One region of the Cellulosimicrobium sp. KWT-B genome, then DNA from elsewhere that is predicted to be linked to it. Evidence: predicted binding sites of a transcription regulator. Region 1 holds the regulator's gene; each other region holds the start of a gene.
The links. Region 1 encodes LexA, which represses DNA repair genes until DNA is damaged. Its sites were predicted from a motif close to TCGAACANNTGTTCGA; they were not measured.

Region 1 (3,569 bases):
GCGCGGATGGTCTCCTCGACGCGCTGCGCGAGGACGGCGAGGTCGTCCTCGTTCACCGGGCGCCCCTGGCAGGCCTTGCGGACGCCGTTGACGATCTTCTCGCGCGAGAAGGGCTCGGTCACTCCGGACCGCTTGACCACGGACAGGCTGGCGGTCTCGATCGTCGTGAAGCGGCGGTTGCACTCCGGGCACTGGCGTCGCCGGCGGATGGAGGCACCGTCGTCGGACGTGCGGGAGTCGACGACGCGGGAGTCCGCGTGACGGCAGAACGGGCAGTGCATGGCGGGCTCCTCCGCGGGTCGCGCCGACAGGTCGGCGCGACGAACGTATGCCGTCGCGGGCGCGCGGTGCAACACGCCGACGCCGCGCCCGGCCACGGGCAGCAGAACGGGGGCGGTCGTGGTCGACCGCCCCCGTCGGGACGCCCCCGTCCCCATCTCGCGCGCGACTCGCCTCGCGCGCGGCGACGTGCACAGGAGTCGCGGTGGTCCGCAGACTCCTCGCCTCGTCCGCCCAGCCCCCCAGCCGGCGTGTGAGGTGACACTAACTTAGGCGGACCTAACGCACTGGCGCAACCCCGAGCCGCAGCCTGTCGCACGTCGGCACCGTGTGCTGCGTCACAGGACCCGGGCCACTCCCGAGCGCACCGTCACCGCTCGGCGACCGGGAGCAGGATGGTCTGGCCGGCCTGCACGCCCGACGACGACAGACCGTTCAGCTCGACGAGCCCGCTGACCACCTCACGGAGGTCCTCGCCCGGGGTCGCGACGCCCTGGGCGAGCTCCCACAGGGTCTCCCCCGCGCTCACGACGTGGACGCGGACCTCGACCGGCTCCCCGGGTCCGGCCGCGACAGCCAGGCCGACCCGCGCCGCAAGGACGAGCAGGACGGCCACGAGGAGCACGAGGACCGCACGGCCGCGTCGCGTGAGCCGCAGCGGCGCCTCCGGGCGCACGCCTCGCACCGCCGCACCGCCTCGCCCGAGCGTGGACGGTGCCGCCGTCGCCATCGCCACCGTGTTCATGTCCCCTCCGTCCCGGCCCGCGAGCCCGATCGCCTTCCCCGGTCGATCGGACCCGCGCGCCCGTCTCATCTCCGCGCCGACCCCCTCGGGTCGAACACCTGTACGTAGAACATCTGTACGAAGGTCTATCACGAACGACCCACAGAGTCGAGACATGCTCGAACAGGTGTTTGATTCGTGTCGCATCCTCCCCTAGCCTGGGGTCAGGTCGGTTCGCCGGACATGTCCGCTCGGACCCGGAGGGGCGACCGAGGTCCCGGGGCGCACGTCCCGGGGAGGGGAGGCCGCAGGCCCGGCTGGCGCCGGCGGCACGCGACGGACGAGGGCGGAGCGACCATGGCGGGACGAGGCACGGACAGGGCACGGGGGCTCGCCGAGGTGCGCGAGCTGCCGGACGGGTCGGCAGGGGGTGACGGGCTCACCCCGCGTCAGCGGCTCGTGCTCGAGACCATCCGCGCGTGCGTCGAGCAGCGCGGCTACCCGCCGAGCATGCGCGAGATCGGCGAGGCCGTCGGGCTCACGAGCCCGTCCTCCGTCAAGCACCAGCTCACCACGCTCGAGCGCAAGGGCTTCCTGCGGCGCGACCCGAACCGCCCGCGCGCCATCGAGGTGGTCCAGCCCGACGACGCCCGCCGCGCCACCCCGCTCGCGCCGGCCGGCACGACCCCCGAGCCGGCGTACGACGAGGCCCACCCCGCGCCGTCGTACGTCCCCGTCGTCGGCCGCATCGCCGCCGGTGGCCCCATCCTCGCGGAGCAGGTCGTCGAGGACGTGTTCCCGCTGCCGCGCCAGCTCGTCGGCGAGGGGGAGCTCTTCCTCCTGCGCGTGCAGGGCGACTCGATGATCGACGCGGCGATCTGCGACGGCGACTGGGTCGTCGTGCGGCGCCAGCCGGTCGCGGAGAACGGCGAGATCGTGGCCGCCATGATCGACGGCGAGGCCACCGTGAAGAGCCTGCGGCGCGCCGACGGCCACGTGTGGCTCATGCCGCACAACGCCGCGTACGACCCGATCCCCGGTGACGACGCCCAGGTGCTGGGGCGCGTCGTCTCCGTCCTGCGCAGCCTCTGAACGGTCCCCGAGCCGACTCCGGGCGCCTGCGGGCGGGCTCCGGACAGCACGAGAGCCGGGCGGTCCCTCGACCGCCCGGCTCTCGTCGTGCGGGGCCCGACGGGCCCGTGGGCTCAGAGCCCGAAGCGTCGCGCGACCGCGCGCAGCGACTCCGCGGACGAGCGCAGGCCCGCGAGCTCGTCGTCCGCCAGCGGCACCTCGACGCGCTCCGTCGCGCCCCGGCGGTCGACGAGCGTCGGGAGCGACAGGCACACGTCCTCGAGCCCGTAGATGCCGTCGAGGAGCGTCGACACGGGCAGCACCCGGTGCTCGTCGGCGAGCACCGCCTCGATGATCCGGGTGCCCGCGAGCCCGACCGCGTAGTTGGTCGCGCCCTTGCCCTCGATGATCCGATAGGCCGACTGCACGACCTCGCGCGCGATCTCGTCGCGCACGTCGCCCGTGAGCGGTCCCCGACCGCCGATGCCCTGCCACTCGAGCAGCGGCGCGCCGCCGATCGTCGCGGAGCTCCAGAGCGGGATCTCGCTGTCGCCGTGCTCCCCCGCGATGTACGCGTGCACGTTCTGCACCGCGACGCCGCAGTGCTGCGCCACGAGGAACCGCAGCCGCGAGGAGTCGAGCACGGTGCCGCTGCCGAAGAGCTGCGTCGGGGGCAGCCCCGAGAACTTGAGCGCCGCGTACGTGACGATGTCGACGGGGTTGGTCACCATGACGTAGACGGCGTCCGGGGCCACCTCCACGAGGCCCGGCAGGATCGTCCGCATGAGCCCGATCGTGCCCTCGGCGAGGTCGAGGCGCGTCTGACCCGGCTTCTGCTTGGCGCCGGCCGTGACCACGACGACGTCGGCCCCCGCGCACACCGCGACGTCGTCGGACCCCTCGACGCGCGCCATGGGCATGAACTGGATGCCGTGCTGGAGGTCGAGGACCTCGGCCTCGACCTTCGCGCGGTTGACGTCGAGGAGCGCCACCGTGCGCGCCGCGCCGCGCATGAGCGCGGCGTAGGCCAGCGTCGAGCCGACGGCACCGGCGCCGACGATCGCGAGCTTCGTGGTCCGCGCTCCCCCTCCCGGACCGCCCGTGGTCGCGTCGCCGGTGCCCTGCGGTGACGTGCTCGTCATGTCGCCTCCGTGAAGTCGCTGGAAAGGGCTCAGCCTAGGGCGGCGAGGCGGCGGAGCGCAGCGGTGGCCACGTCGCGGTCGGTCGTCTGCCAGAACCCCGGCATGGACCGCGTGAGGAACGACCCGTAGCGCGCCGTCACGAGCCGTGGGTCCAGGACCGCGACGACCCCGCGGTCGGCCGTGGACCGCACGAGCCGCCCGGCACCCTGGGCGAGCAGGAGGGCCGCGTGCGTCGCGGAGACCTGCATGAACCCGTTGCCGCCCGCGGCCTCGACGGCCCGAGCCCGCGCCGACTTCACCGGGTCGTCCGGGCGCGGGAACGGGATGCGGTCGATGAGCACGAGCTGGCACGA
Region 2 (3,569 bases), on a different contig from region 1:
GACCGCGGCGTGCGCCCGATCGGGCCCTGGTCCACGTGCACGACCTTGTCGAGGTGCTCGAGGCCGGTGACGCGCGTGTGGCGGCCCGCGACCTGTCGGGCGCCGTTGAGATCGTTGGCGAGCACGGTGTAGAGGATCGAGTTCACGAGCGTGGACTTGCCGGAGCCGGAGACGCCCGTCACCGCGGTGAACGTGCCGAGCGGGAAGCTCACGTCGATGCCCGTGAGGTTGTGCTCGCGCGCGCCGACGACCTTGATCTGACGGCCCGGGTCCGTCGGGCGCCGCTGCGCCGGCAGCGGGATGCTGCGCCGCCCCGACAGGTACGCGCCCGTGACGGACTCCGGCGCCTCGAGCAGGCCCGCGTAGTCGCCCGAGTGCACGACGCGCCCCCCGTGCTCCCCCGCGCCGGGGCCGATGTCGACGACCCAGTCCGCGGTGCGGATGGTGTCCTCGTCGTGCTCGACGACGATGAGCGTGTTCCCGAGGTCGCGCAGGCGCGTGAGCGTCTCGATGAGCCGGCGGTTGTCGCGCTGGTGCAGGCCGATGCTCGGCTCGTCCAGCACGTAGAGCACGCCGACCAGTCCCGAGCCGATCTGCGTCGCGAGCCGGATGCGCTGCGCCTCGCCGCCGGAGAGCGTCGCGGCAGGTCGCTCGAGCGAGAGGTAGTCGAGGCCGACGTCGAGCAGGAACCCGAGGCGCGCGTCGATCTCCTTGAGGACCTCGGTCGCGATGGCGCGCTCGCGCGCTCCCAGCTCGAGCGACCCGAGGAACGCCGCGGCCTCGCGCAGGGGCAGGCGGCACACGTCCCAGATGGACCTGCCGCCGACCTTGACCGCGAGCACCTCCGGCTTGAGGCGCGCCCCCTGGCACACGGGGCACGGGACCTCGCGCATGAAGGCCTCGTACTTCTCCTTCGACCAGTCCGACTCGGTCTCGGTGTGCCGGCGCTCGAGGAAGGTGATGACACCCTCGAACCCGGTCGAGTACTGCCGCTCACGGCCCCAGCGGTTCTTGTACCGCACGTGCACCTGGTGGTTCTGGCCGTGGAGCACGGCCTTCTTCGCGCGCTCGGGCAGCGCGCGCCACGGCGTGTCCATGGAGAAGCCCAGGTCGTCCGCGAGCGCCGTGAGGACGCGCTCGAAGTACTCCGACGAGATCTGCGCCCACGGCGCGACCGCGCCCTCGCGCAGCGACTTCTCGTCGTCCGGCACCACGAGGTCCGGGTCCACCTCGAGACGGAACCCGATGCCCGTGCACTCCGGGCACGCGCCGTACGGGGCGTTGAAGGAGAACGTGCGCGGCTCGATCTCGTCGAGCGCGAGCTCGTGGTCGTTCGGGCACGCGCGCTTCTCCGAGAAACGGCGCTCCCGGGCCGGGTCGTCCGCGTCCGCGTCGACGAGCTCGACCACGACGAGCCCGCCCGCGAGCCCGAGAGCCGTCTCGACGGAGTCGGTGAGCCGGCGCTGGACGCCCTCGCGCGCGACGAGGCGGTCGACGACCACCTCGATGTCGTGCTTGAGCTTCTTCTCGAGCGCCGGGACGTCGGTGAGGGTGCGCACCTCGCCGTCGACGCGGGCGCGGGCGAAGCCCTTGGTCTGGAGCTCCTTGAAGAGCTCGGAGTACTCGCCCTTGCGGCCGCGCACGACCGGGGCGAGGACCTGGTAGCGCGTGCCCTCGGGGAGCTCGAGGAGGCGGTCGACGATCTGCTGCGGGGTCTGCGCGGTGACGCGCTCGCCGCACACCGGGCAGTGCTGCGTCCCGGCGCGCGAGAACAGCAGGCGCAGGTAGTCGTAGACCTCGGTGATGGTGCCGACGGTCGAGCGCGGGTTGCGGTTCGTGGACTTCTGGTCGATCGAGACCGCGGGCGACAGGCCCTCGATGAAGTCGACGTCCGGCTTGTCCATCTGTCCGAGGAACTGGCGCGCGTACGCGGACAGCGACTCGACGTACCGGCGCTGCCCCTCCGCGAAGATGGTGTCGAAGGCGAGCGACGACTTGCCCGAGCCGGAGAGCCCCGTGAAGACGATGAGCTTGTCGCGCGGGAGGTCGAGGTCGACGTTGCGCAGGTTGTGCTCGCGGGCACCGGAGATGACGAGGCGATTGCTCACCGCAGCATCGTACGGCCGACCACCCACACTCGCACAGGTGTTCGACGTCACCTCCGCACGGCACCCGGCGAACGCACACGAGCGCCCCACGTCCGGGCTCTCCGCCGTGACCCGGGTCACCGCGGCCGGGGTCGCGGCGCGCTGCCCGCCGCGAGCTGACGGCACACTGGGCGCATGACGTACACCGGACAGGTCGCCGTGGGCGGCCCGCACGACCTGCGACGCCTCGACGAGGTGGAGATCCGCAAGCTCGCCGTCGGGCCGCTCGCGAACGACGTCTACCTCCTCACGTGCCGGCGCACCGGCGCCCAGCTTCTCGTCGACGCCGCCGACGCGCCCGACGACGTGCTCGGCCTCGTGCGGGCGGGCTCGCCGTCAGGACGGCTCGACGGCGTCGTCACGACGCACCGGCACGCCGACCATCTCCGGGCGCTCGCGCCGGTCGTCGCCGCGACGGGCGCGTCGTCGGCCGCCGGCGAGCCCGACGCGGACGCGGTCGCCGCGGCGTCCGGCGTGCCCGTCGCCCGCCGCCTGCGGCACGGGGACGTGCTGCGGGTGGGCGCGATCGACCTCGAGGTCGTGGCGCTACGCGGGCACACGCCGGGCTCCGTCTCGCTCGCTTACCGCGAGCCGGACGACGTCGCCGAGCCCGAGGCCGTGCCCGGCCGGGTGCACCTGTTCACCGGGGACTCCCTCTTCCCCGGCGGGGTCGGGAACACCGACCGCGACCCGGCGCGGTTCGCGAGCCTGCTGTCCGACGTCGTCGGGCGGGTCTTCGACCGGTTCGACGACGCCACGTGGGTCTATCCCGGTCACGGCGCCGACACGACGCTCGGTGCCGAGCGGCCGCACCTCGACGAGTGGCGCGAGCGGGGCTGGTAGCGCGGGTCTGGTAGCGGGCGGCCGGTGGCGTGCGGCCGGTCGCGGTCGGCAGGAAGCACCGGGCGCAGCCGAGGCGCGGACCCGGCCGCGCGCCGTCGGGCCGGCCTGGTTCACTGGCTCCATGCCGATCCACGCCGTCACCTACGTCTACGCCGACCGCAGCGCCGAGCTCGACGCCCTGCGACCCGAGCACCGCGCGTTCCTCGCCGACCTCCACACCCGGGGCACGCTGCTCGCCTCCGGTCCGCTTCCCGCCCACGAGGGCGCGCCTGCCGGAGCGCTGCTCGTCCTCGACGGGGAGACGCCCGACGCCGTCGCCGCGGTCCTCGACGAGGACCCCTTCGCGCGCGCCGGGCTGGTCGCACAGCGCGCGGTCCGCCCGTGGTCGCCGGTGATCGGCGACTGGGCGGACCGCGTCTGAGCCGGGCCGCGCGCTGGCTAGCGCGCGGCACCCCCACGGGGGACCCCGCCGCCCTGCGGCGGGGTCTCCCCCGCCGCAGGCGCCTCGTCGGTCACGGTCTCCGTGGCGTCCTCCACGGACGACGCCGCCGGCCCGGGCTCCTCGCCGTCCGCCGGCTC
Region 3 (3,569 bases), on a different contig from region 1:
TCGGTCGACAAGCGCAAGATCGAGATCGGTCAGCCGATCAAGGCGACGGGGGACTACACGGTCTCCGTCCGCCTCCACCCGGAGGTCTCCGCGACCCTCGCGGTGAAGGTCGTCGCTGCCTGATCTGCTGCTGAGCAGTCCGCGAAGGTCCGGCCCCTCCTCGGAGGGGCCGGGCCTTCGTCGCGTCCGGCCCCGTCGTGCTCGGCTGCGCGCGCCGAGCCCTCAGGCGGTGCCGGTGACCATCCAGGCGCTCCCGCGCGCACGGAGCCCGGTGGTGACGGCGCGCGCCGCCATGAAGACCCCCGCGAAGGCGAGCCAGAGCCACGCGAGGCCTGCCGCGCCGTCGGGCGCCCAGTGCCGGACGGCGAGCGCGAACGGCGCGTAGACCACGAGTGTCAGCATGCCCGCCCAGGCGAGGAAGCGGCCGTCCCCGGCGCCGATGAGGACGCCGTCGAGCACGAACACCCACCCCGCCATCGGCAGGAGGACGCCGCACACCGCCATGCCGACGGCGACGGCGGTGCGCACCTCGGGGTCGGACGTGAAGAGGAGCGCGAACCACCAGCCGCCCGCGGCCATGACGACGCCCAGGCCTGCCCCGGCGGCGACGCCCCACTGGAGGGTGCGTCGCAGGACGGCGCGGACGCGCGGGACGTCGTCAGCCCCCAGCCCGTGCCCGACGAGCGCCTGCGCCGCGATGGCGAGCGCGTCGAGCGCGAACGCCGCGAGCCCCCAGACGGAGTTCACGACCTGGTAGCCCGCGAGGGCGACCTCCCCGAGCCCGGTCGCGACGAACACGGTGAGGAGGATGGCGAGGCGGAGCGAGAGCGTGCGCACGAAGAGCGGGGCGCCGGCACGCGCGTTGGCCCAGATCCCGCCCGCGGCGGGCCGCAGCGACGCGCCGTGCCGCCGGGCGCCGCGCACCACGACCACGACGAGCACCGCGCCCATGGTGAGCTGGGCGACCGCCGTCCCGATGCCGGACCCGGCGATCCCGAGCCCTGCCCCGTAGACGAGCACGACGTTGAGGACCGCGTTGAACGTCGCGCCGCCCGCGGCGACCCACAGGGGCGTCCGGGTGTCCTGCATGCCGCGCAGCACGCCGGTGGACGCGAGGACGAGGAGCATCCCGGGGAGCCCGAGCGCGGACCAGCGGAGGTACACCACGGCGTGCTCGGCGACCTCACCCGTGCCGCCCATCGCGCCGACGGCCCACGGTGCCGTCGTCCACAGGACGGCCGCGAGGAGCGCACCCAGCCCGACGGCGAGCCAGAGGCCGTCGATCCCGGACTGGAGCGCCTCCCGCGTGTGGCCGGCGCCGATGCGGCGCGCGACGGCGGCCGTGGTGGCGTAGGCGAGGAAGACGCACAGGCCGACGAGGGTCACGAGGAGGGTCGACGCGAGGGAGAGGCCAGCGAGCTGCGCGGTGCCGAGGTGGCCGACGACGGCGCTGTCGACGAGCACGAACAGCGGCTCGGCCACGAGCGCGCCGAGCGCCGGGACGGCGAGGGCGAGGATCTCCCGGTCGAGCCAGGACCGGGCACGGCGACCTGTGGACGACGCATCGGGGCCGGACGACGGCCCGATGTCGTCGGGGTGGCCGGACGGTGTCCGGCGTGTCGTCGGCGTGTCGCCCGACTTTCTTTCTTCCACACCCCTGAGGGTAGTGATGAGGCTGGTCAGAGGCCGCTCACGGCGATGTACACAGGAAGATCGTGAGGTTGTCCACACCGTTTTCCACCGGGTGTGCACAGTGTGGGGGACTGTGTCCACAGGAACGGGGGTCCCTGTCCACCGGGCGTGCACAGGGCCGTTTGCAGGGCGTCCGGTCGCGATCTAGTGTCGCGGGGTCGTGCCTGTCGGAGGCGGGGGGCGCGGCCACCGGGACAGTCGTGTGGGTGGCCCGCGGTAGAACACGTGTACGACGAAGAGTGGTCCCGGTCGTGCGGTCCCGCAAGGGCCGTTCCAGTCCCGGGGGAGCGAGGGGCGCATGTCGATCGAGGAGCTCGAGGAGAGCTACGGGGGACCGGGGCCGTCGGGGTTCGACCGGACGCCGCCCCAGGACGTCGCCGCCGAGATGAGCGTGCTCGGCGGCATGCTGCTGTCGAAGGACGCCATCGCGGACGTCATCGAGCAGATCCGCGGCTCCGACTTCTACCGCCCGGCGCACGAGATCGTCTACGAGTCGATCATCGACCTCTACGGTCGCGGCGAGCCCGCCGACGCCATCACCGTCGTCGCGGAGCTCACCAAGCGCGGCGAGCTCCAGCGCATCGGCGGCGCGCCCTACATCCACGACCTCATGGCCGGCGTGCCGACCGCCGCCAACGCCGGGTACTACGCGCGCATCGTCCGCGAGCGTGCGGTCCTGCGCCGTCTCGTCGAGGCGGGCACGCGCATCGTGCAGCTCGGCTACGCGACCGACGGCGGCGACGTCGACGAGATCGTCAACAACGCCCAGGCCGAGGTCTACGCCGTGACGGAGCGGCGCACCACGGAGGACTACCTCCCGCTCGCCGAGATCCTCGGGCCCACGTTCGACGAGATCGAGGCCGCCCAGGGGCGCGGCGAGGGCATGACCGGCGTCCCCACCGGCTACTCCGACTTCGACCGGCTCACCAACGGCCTGCACCCCGGCCAGATGATCGTCGTCGCGGCGCGGCCGGCCATCGGCAAGGCCCTCGCGCTCGACACGCCCCTGCCCACGCCGTCGGGCTGGACGACGATGGGCGAGGTCGCGGTCGGCGACCTGCTGGTCTCCGCGGACGGGACGCCCACACGCGTCGTCGCCGCGACCGAGGTCATGGTCGACCGCCCCTGCTACGAGGTCGAGCTCGACGACGGCACCGTGATCGTCGCGGACGCGCAGCACCAGTGGGTGACCTCGACCCGTGCCCAGCGACGCGCGGTCCGCGCCGGCGAGACGCCCGAGTCGTCCGTCCGCACGACCGAGGAGCTCGCGGCCACGGTCCGTTGTGTCACGGCGGACAACCGTGCGAACCACTCGATCGCCACGACTGCACCGCTGGACCTTCCTGAGGCCGACCTCCCGATCCACCCCTACGCGCTCGGGGTCTGGCTGGGCGACGGTAGCTCTCGGCGCGCCGAGTTCACGTCCGCCGACCCGGAGATCGCGATGCGGATCGAAGGGCTGGGCTACGTCGCACAGCCGAGCGCGGACGACCTGCTCGCGCTCGGCCTGCCTACGGCCGACGAGATCCCCGTTGCCTACCTGCGCGCGAGCGAGACGCAACGACGCGAGCTTCTCGCGGGTCTGCTCGACACGGACGGGACGGTCACGCCGCAGGGAAGCGTCCAGATCTCGCTGACGAGCGAGCGCCTCGCGCTGCAGACGCGAGAGCTGGTCCTGTCCCTGGGATACCGCACGGGGTGGTCGACGAGGGCCGTCCAGGGTCGGGCCGAGTCCTCGTCCACGGCGTACACGATCACCTTCACGACCGAGGACGACGTTTTCTGGCTGGAGCGCAAGCGGCTCGTCCACAAGGAGCGACGTCGCCCTGGGACGGCGCGGCTCACCTCGCGGTTCGTGGTCGACGTCCGACGCGTCG
Region 4 (3,569 bases), on a different contig from region 1:
ATCGACGCCAAGCGCGGCAAGCTCTTCGCGAAGCTCATCAAGAACATCGAGGTCGCGGCGCGCACGGGCGGCGGTGACCCCGCGGGCAACCCGACGTTGTTCGACGCCATCCAGAAGGCGAAGAAGTCGTCGGTCCCCAACGACAACATCGACCGCGCCGTCAAGCGCGGCTCGGGCACCGGCGCCGACGCCGTCGACTACCAGACGATCATGTACGAGGGCTACGGCCCCAACGGCATCGCCGTCCTGGTCGAGTGCCTCACCGACAACAAGAACCGCGCGGCCTCCGAGGTCCGCCTCGCGTTCAGCCGCAACGGCGGCAACCTCGCCGACCCGGGCTCCGTGTCCTACCTCTTCGCGCGCAAGGGCCTCGTCGTCGTGCCGAAGGCGGCGGGCGTGACCGAGGACGACGTCATGCTCGCCGCGCTCGAGGCGGGGGCCGAGGAGGTCACCGACTCCGGCGACGTCATCGAGGTGCTGTCCGAGGCGAGCGACCTCGTCGCCGTGCGCAGCGCGATCCAGGAGGCGGGGATCGAGTACGACTCCGCCGACTCGATCTGGCACCCGTCGATGGAGGTCGAGGTCGACGCCGAGGGCGCGCGCAAGATCCTGCGCCTCATCGACGCGCTCGAGGACAGCGACGACGTGCAGAACGTCTACGCCAACTTCGACGCGTCGGACGAGGTCATGGCGGAGCTCGAGAACGACGACTGATCCCGTCGGCTCGGTCACCGAGACCGACGACGTGGTCCCCCTGGGTGGCGGGGCGGGTGAGGCGCGCGCGGTCTACCATCCGCGGTGCTCGTCCCTCGCGCCGCTCCCGCCAGGCCCGCCACGACCGCGCGCACCTCACCCGCCCCGCCGGTGTCGGCTCGCCGTGGTCGGCGGCCCGCGAGGCGGACGGGTTCCGTGGTCGGGTCGTGGGAGGGTACTGGGGTGCGCGTTCTCGGAGTGGATCCTGGGCTGACCCGGTGCGGTGTCGGGGTGGTGGACTCCGCGCGGGGGCGGCGGGCCGAGCTCGTCGCGGTCGGGGTGATCCGGACGGACCCGGAGCTGAGCGTGGACCTGCGGCTGCTGCGGATCGCGGAGCGGCTGGACGCGTGGTTCGACGAGCACGTGCCCGACGTCGTGGCGGTCGAGCGCGTGTTCGCGCAGCACAACGTCGGGACGGTCATGGGCACCGCGCAGGCCGCCGGCATCGCGATGGTCGGGGCCGCGAAGCGGGGGGTCCCCGTCGCGCTGCACACGCCGTCGGAGGTCAAGGCCGCGGTCACGGGGAGCGGACGCGCCGGCAAGGAGCAGGTCCAGCGCATGGTCGCGGGGATCCTCGGCCTCGCGGAGCCGCCGAAGCCCGCGGACGCGGCCGACGCGCTCGCGCTCGCGATCTGCCACCTCTGGCGCCCCGCGGGCGCCCTGCAGGGCGGCGAGCGGCACGAGCTCACGGCCGCGCAGCGCGCCTGGGCGGCCGCCGAGCACGCGGCGAAGGGACGGCGCGCGCCGCGCTAGCGGCGCCGGTTCCGCCGGTCGTGCCGGTGGGGGTGCAGGCGGTCCGTGTCGGTCGTTCGGCGGGTGGGCGGCCCTTGCTAGAGTGACCGCGGTCGTACGGGTGTTCGACGCGCCCCCTCGGTGCGCGGCCCGACGGCGGTCCCCGGGGCCGGCGGACCATCGGACCAGGTCGGCGCTGCCGGCCGGGAGAGGAGCCTGCGTGATCGCGTCCCTGAGCGGTGTCGTGGCGAGCGTCCAGCTCGACCGCGCCGTGCTCGAGGTCGGAGGAGTGGGCTACCTCGTCCACGCCACGCCCGCCACGCTCGCCGGCCTGCGCGTCGGGGAGACGGCGCGCCTCGCGACGAGCCTCGTCGTGCGCGAGGACTCGTTCACGCTCTACGGCTTCGCCGACGACGACGAGCGCGCCGTCTTCGAGACCGTCCAGACCGTGAGCGGCGTCGGTCCGCGCCTCGCGCTCGCGATGCTCGCCGTGCACACGCCCGACGGCCTGCGCCGTGCGGTCGCGGGCGCGGACATCGCCGCGCTCGTGCGCGTCCCGGGCATCGGCAACAAGGGTGCGCAGCGCATCGCGCTCGAGCTGGGCGACAAGCTCGGCCCGCCCACGGGCGCCGACGCCCCCGAGGCGGGATCGACCGCCTCGGCGTCGGCTCCGCGTCCGGAGGACCGGCGCGACCAGGTGGTCGAGGCGCTCGTCGGGCTCGGCTGGAACCTCAAGGCCGCGGACGACGCGGTGTCCACCGTGCTCGCCGAGGCGGGCGTCGACGTCGTCGAGGCACCCGACGTGGCGGGCGCGCTGCGTGCCGCGCTGCGGGTGCTCGGCGGGCCGAGGAGCTGACGATGGCGACCTTCGACCAGGTGGGACTCGACGACCTCGGCGGGGACGGCACGTTCTCGTCGGAGCGCATCGTCGCGGCGGGCGCGGACGACCTCGAGCGTGCGGCCGAGGCTGCGCTCCGCCCGCGCCGGCTGGAGGAGTTCGTCGGCCAGGCCGTCGTGCGCGACCAGCTGTCGCTCGTGCTCCAGGCCGCGCTCGCGCGGGGGAGCGCACCCGACCACGTGCTCCTGTCGGGGCCGCCCGGGCTCGGCAAGACGACGCTCGCCATGATCATCGCCGCGGAGCTCGGCACGTCGCTGCGCGTGACGTCCGGGCCCGCGATCCAGCACGCCGGCGACCTCGCGGCGGTGCTGTCCTCGCTCGAGGAGGGCGAGGTCCTGTTCATCGACGAGATCCACCGGCTGGCGCGACCGGCCGAGGAGCTCCTCTACATGGCGATGGAGGACTTCCGCGTCGACGTCGTCGTGGGCAAGGGGGCCGGGGCGAGCGCCATCCCGCTCTCGCTGCCGCCCTTCACGGCGGTCGGCGCGACGACGCGCGCCGGGCTCCTGCCCGCGCCGCTGCGCGACCGGTTCGGCTTCACCGGGCACCTGGACTTCTACTCGAGCGACGAGCTCGAGCGCGTGCTGACGCGCTCGGCCGGCCTGCTCGGCGTCGCGCTCGACCCCCAGGCCGCCCGCGAGATCGCCGGGCGTTCGCGCGGCACGCCCCGCATCGCGAACCGCCTGCTGCGGCGCGTGCGCGACTGGGCGCAGGTGCGCGGCGACGGGACCATGGACCTCGCGGCCGCGCGCGCGGCCCTCGAGGTCTACGAGGTGGACCCGATCGGCCTCGACCGGCTCGACCGCGCGGTGCTCACCGCGCTGTGCACCCGCTTCAACGGCGGTCCCGTGGGCCTGACGACGCTCGCGGTCACGGTGGGCGAGGAGGCGGAGACGGTCGAGACCGTCGCCGAGCCGTACCTCGTGCGCGAGGGCTTGATCGGGCGGACGCCGCGGGGCCGCGTCGCGACCCCGGCCGCCTGGGCGCACCTCGGGCTCACCCCGCCGCGCGAGGGCGGCACGCTCTTCGACGCCTGAGGCGACGCCGGAGGTCACGAGCCCGCGAGGACGCTCCGTGACGGCGGTCACAGGCGCTCCGCGGGTGGTCCTAGAATGGTCGGACCCGGGCGGGCGGAACTCCGCGGCGAGACGGCTCGTTGGTGAACCGTGCGCGCACGCCTAGACTG

Region 2: the regulator LexA is predicted to act here: its motif matches at 2,138-2,153, upstream of uvrA (excinuclease ABC subunit UvrA).
Region 3: the regulator LexA is predicted to act here: its motif matches at 1,910-1,925, upstream of B9L22_RS09325 (replicative DNA helicase).
Region 4: the regulator LexA is predicted to act here: its motif matches at 1,599-1,614, upstream of ruvA (Holliday junction branch migration protein RuvA).

Annotation. Positions count from the first base shown of each region.
Region 1 covers NZ_NEDO01000006.1:89,417-92,985, forward strand. Annotated here, with positions in the region: gene nrdR (transcriptional regulator NrdR) at 1-281, opposite strand, end outside; gene B9L22_RS17335 (LysM peptidoglycan-binding domain-containing protein) at 650-1,024, opposite strand; gene lexA (transcriptional repressor LexA) at 1,361-2,095, shown strand; gene B9L22_RS17345 (L-lactate dehydrogenase) at 2,209-3,216, opposite strand; gene B9L22_RS17350 (ATP-dependent DNA helicase) at 3,246-3,569, opposite strand, start outside.
Region 2 covers NZ_NEDO01000003.1:379,984-383,552, forward strand. Annotated here, with positions in the region: gene uvrA (excinuclease ABC subunit UvrA) at 1-2,108, opposite strand, end outside; gene B9L22_RS11665 (MBL fold metallo-hydrolase) at 2,283-2,990, shown strand; gene B9L22_RS11670 (YciI family protein) at 3,112-3,411, shown strand; gene B9L22_RS11675 (TerC family protein) at 3,429-3,569, opposite strand, start outside.
Region 3 covers NZ_NEDO01000002.1:702,613-706,181, reverse strand. Annotated here, with positions in the region: gene rplI (50S ribosomal protein L9) at 1-123, shown strand, start outside; gene B9L22_RS09330 (MATE family efflux transporter) at 223-1,587, opposite strand; gene B9L22_RS09325 (replicative DNA helicase) at 1,991-3,569, shown strand, end outside.
Region 4 covers NZ_NEDO01000003.1:140,811-144,379, forward strand. Annotated here, with positions in the region: gene B9L22_RS10530 (YebC/PmpR family DNA-binding transcriptional regulator) at 1-714, shown strand, start outside; gene ruvC (crossover junction endodeoxyribonuclease RuvC) at 937-1,506, shown strand; gene ruvA (Holliday junction branch migration protein RuvA) at 1,706-2,341, shown strand; gene ruvB (Holliday junction branch migration DNA helicase RuvB) at 2,344-3,420, shown strand.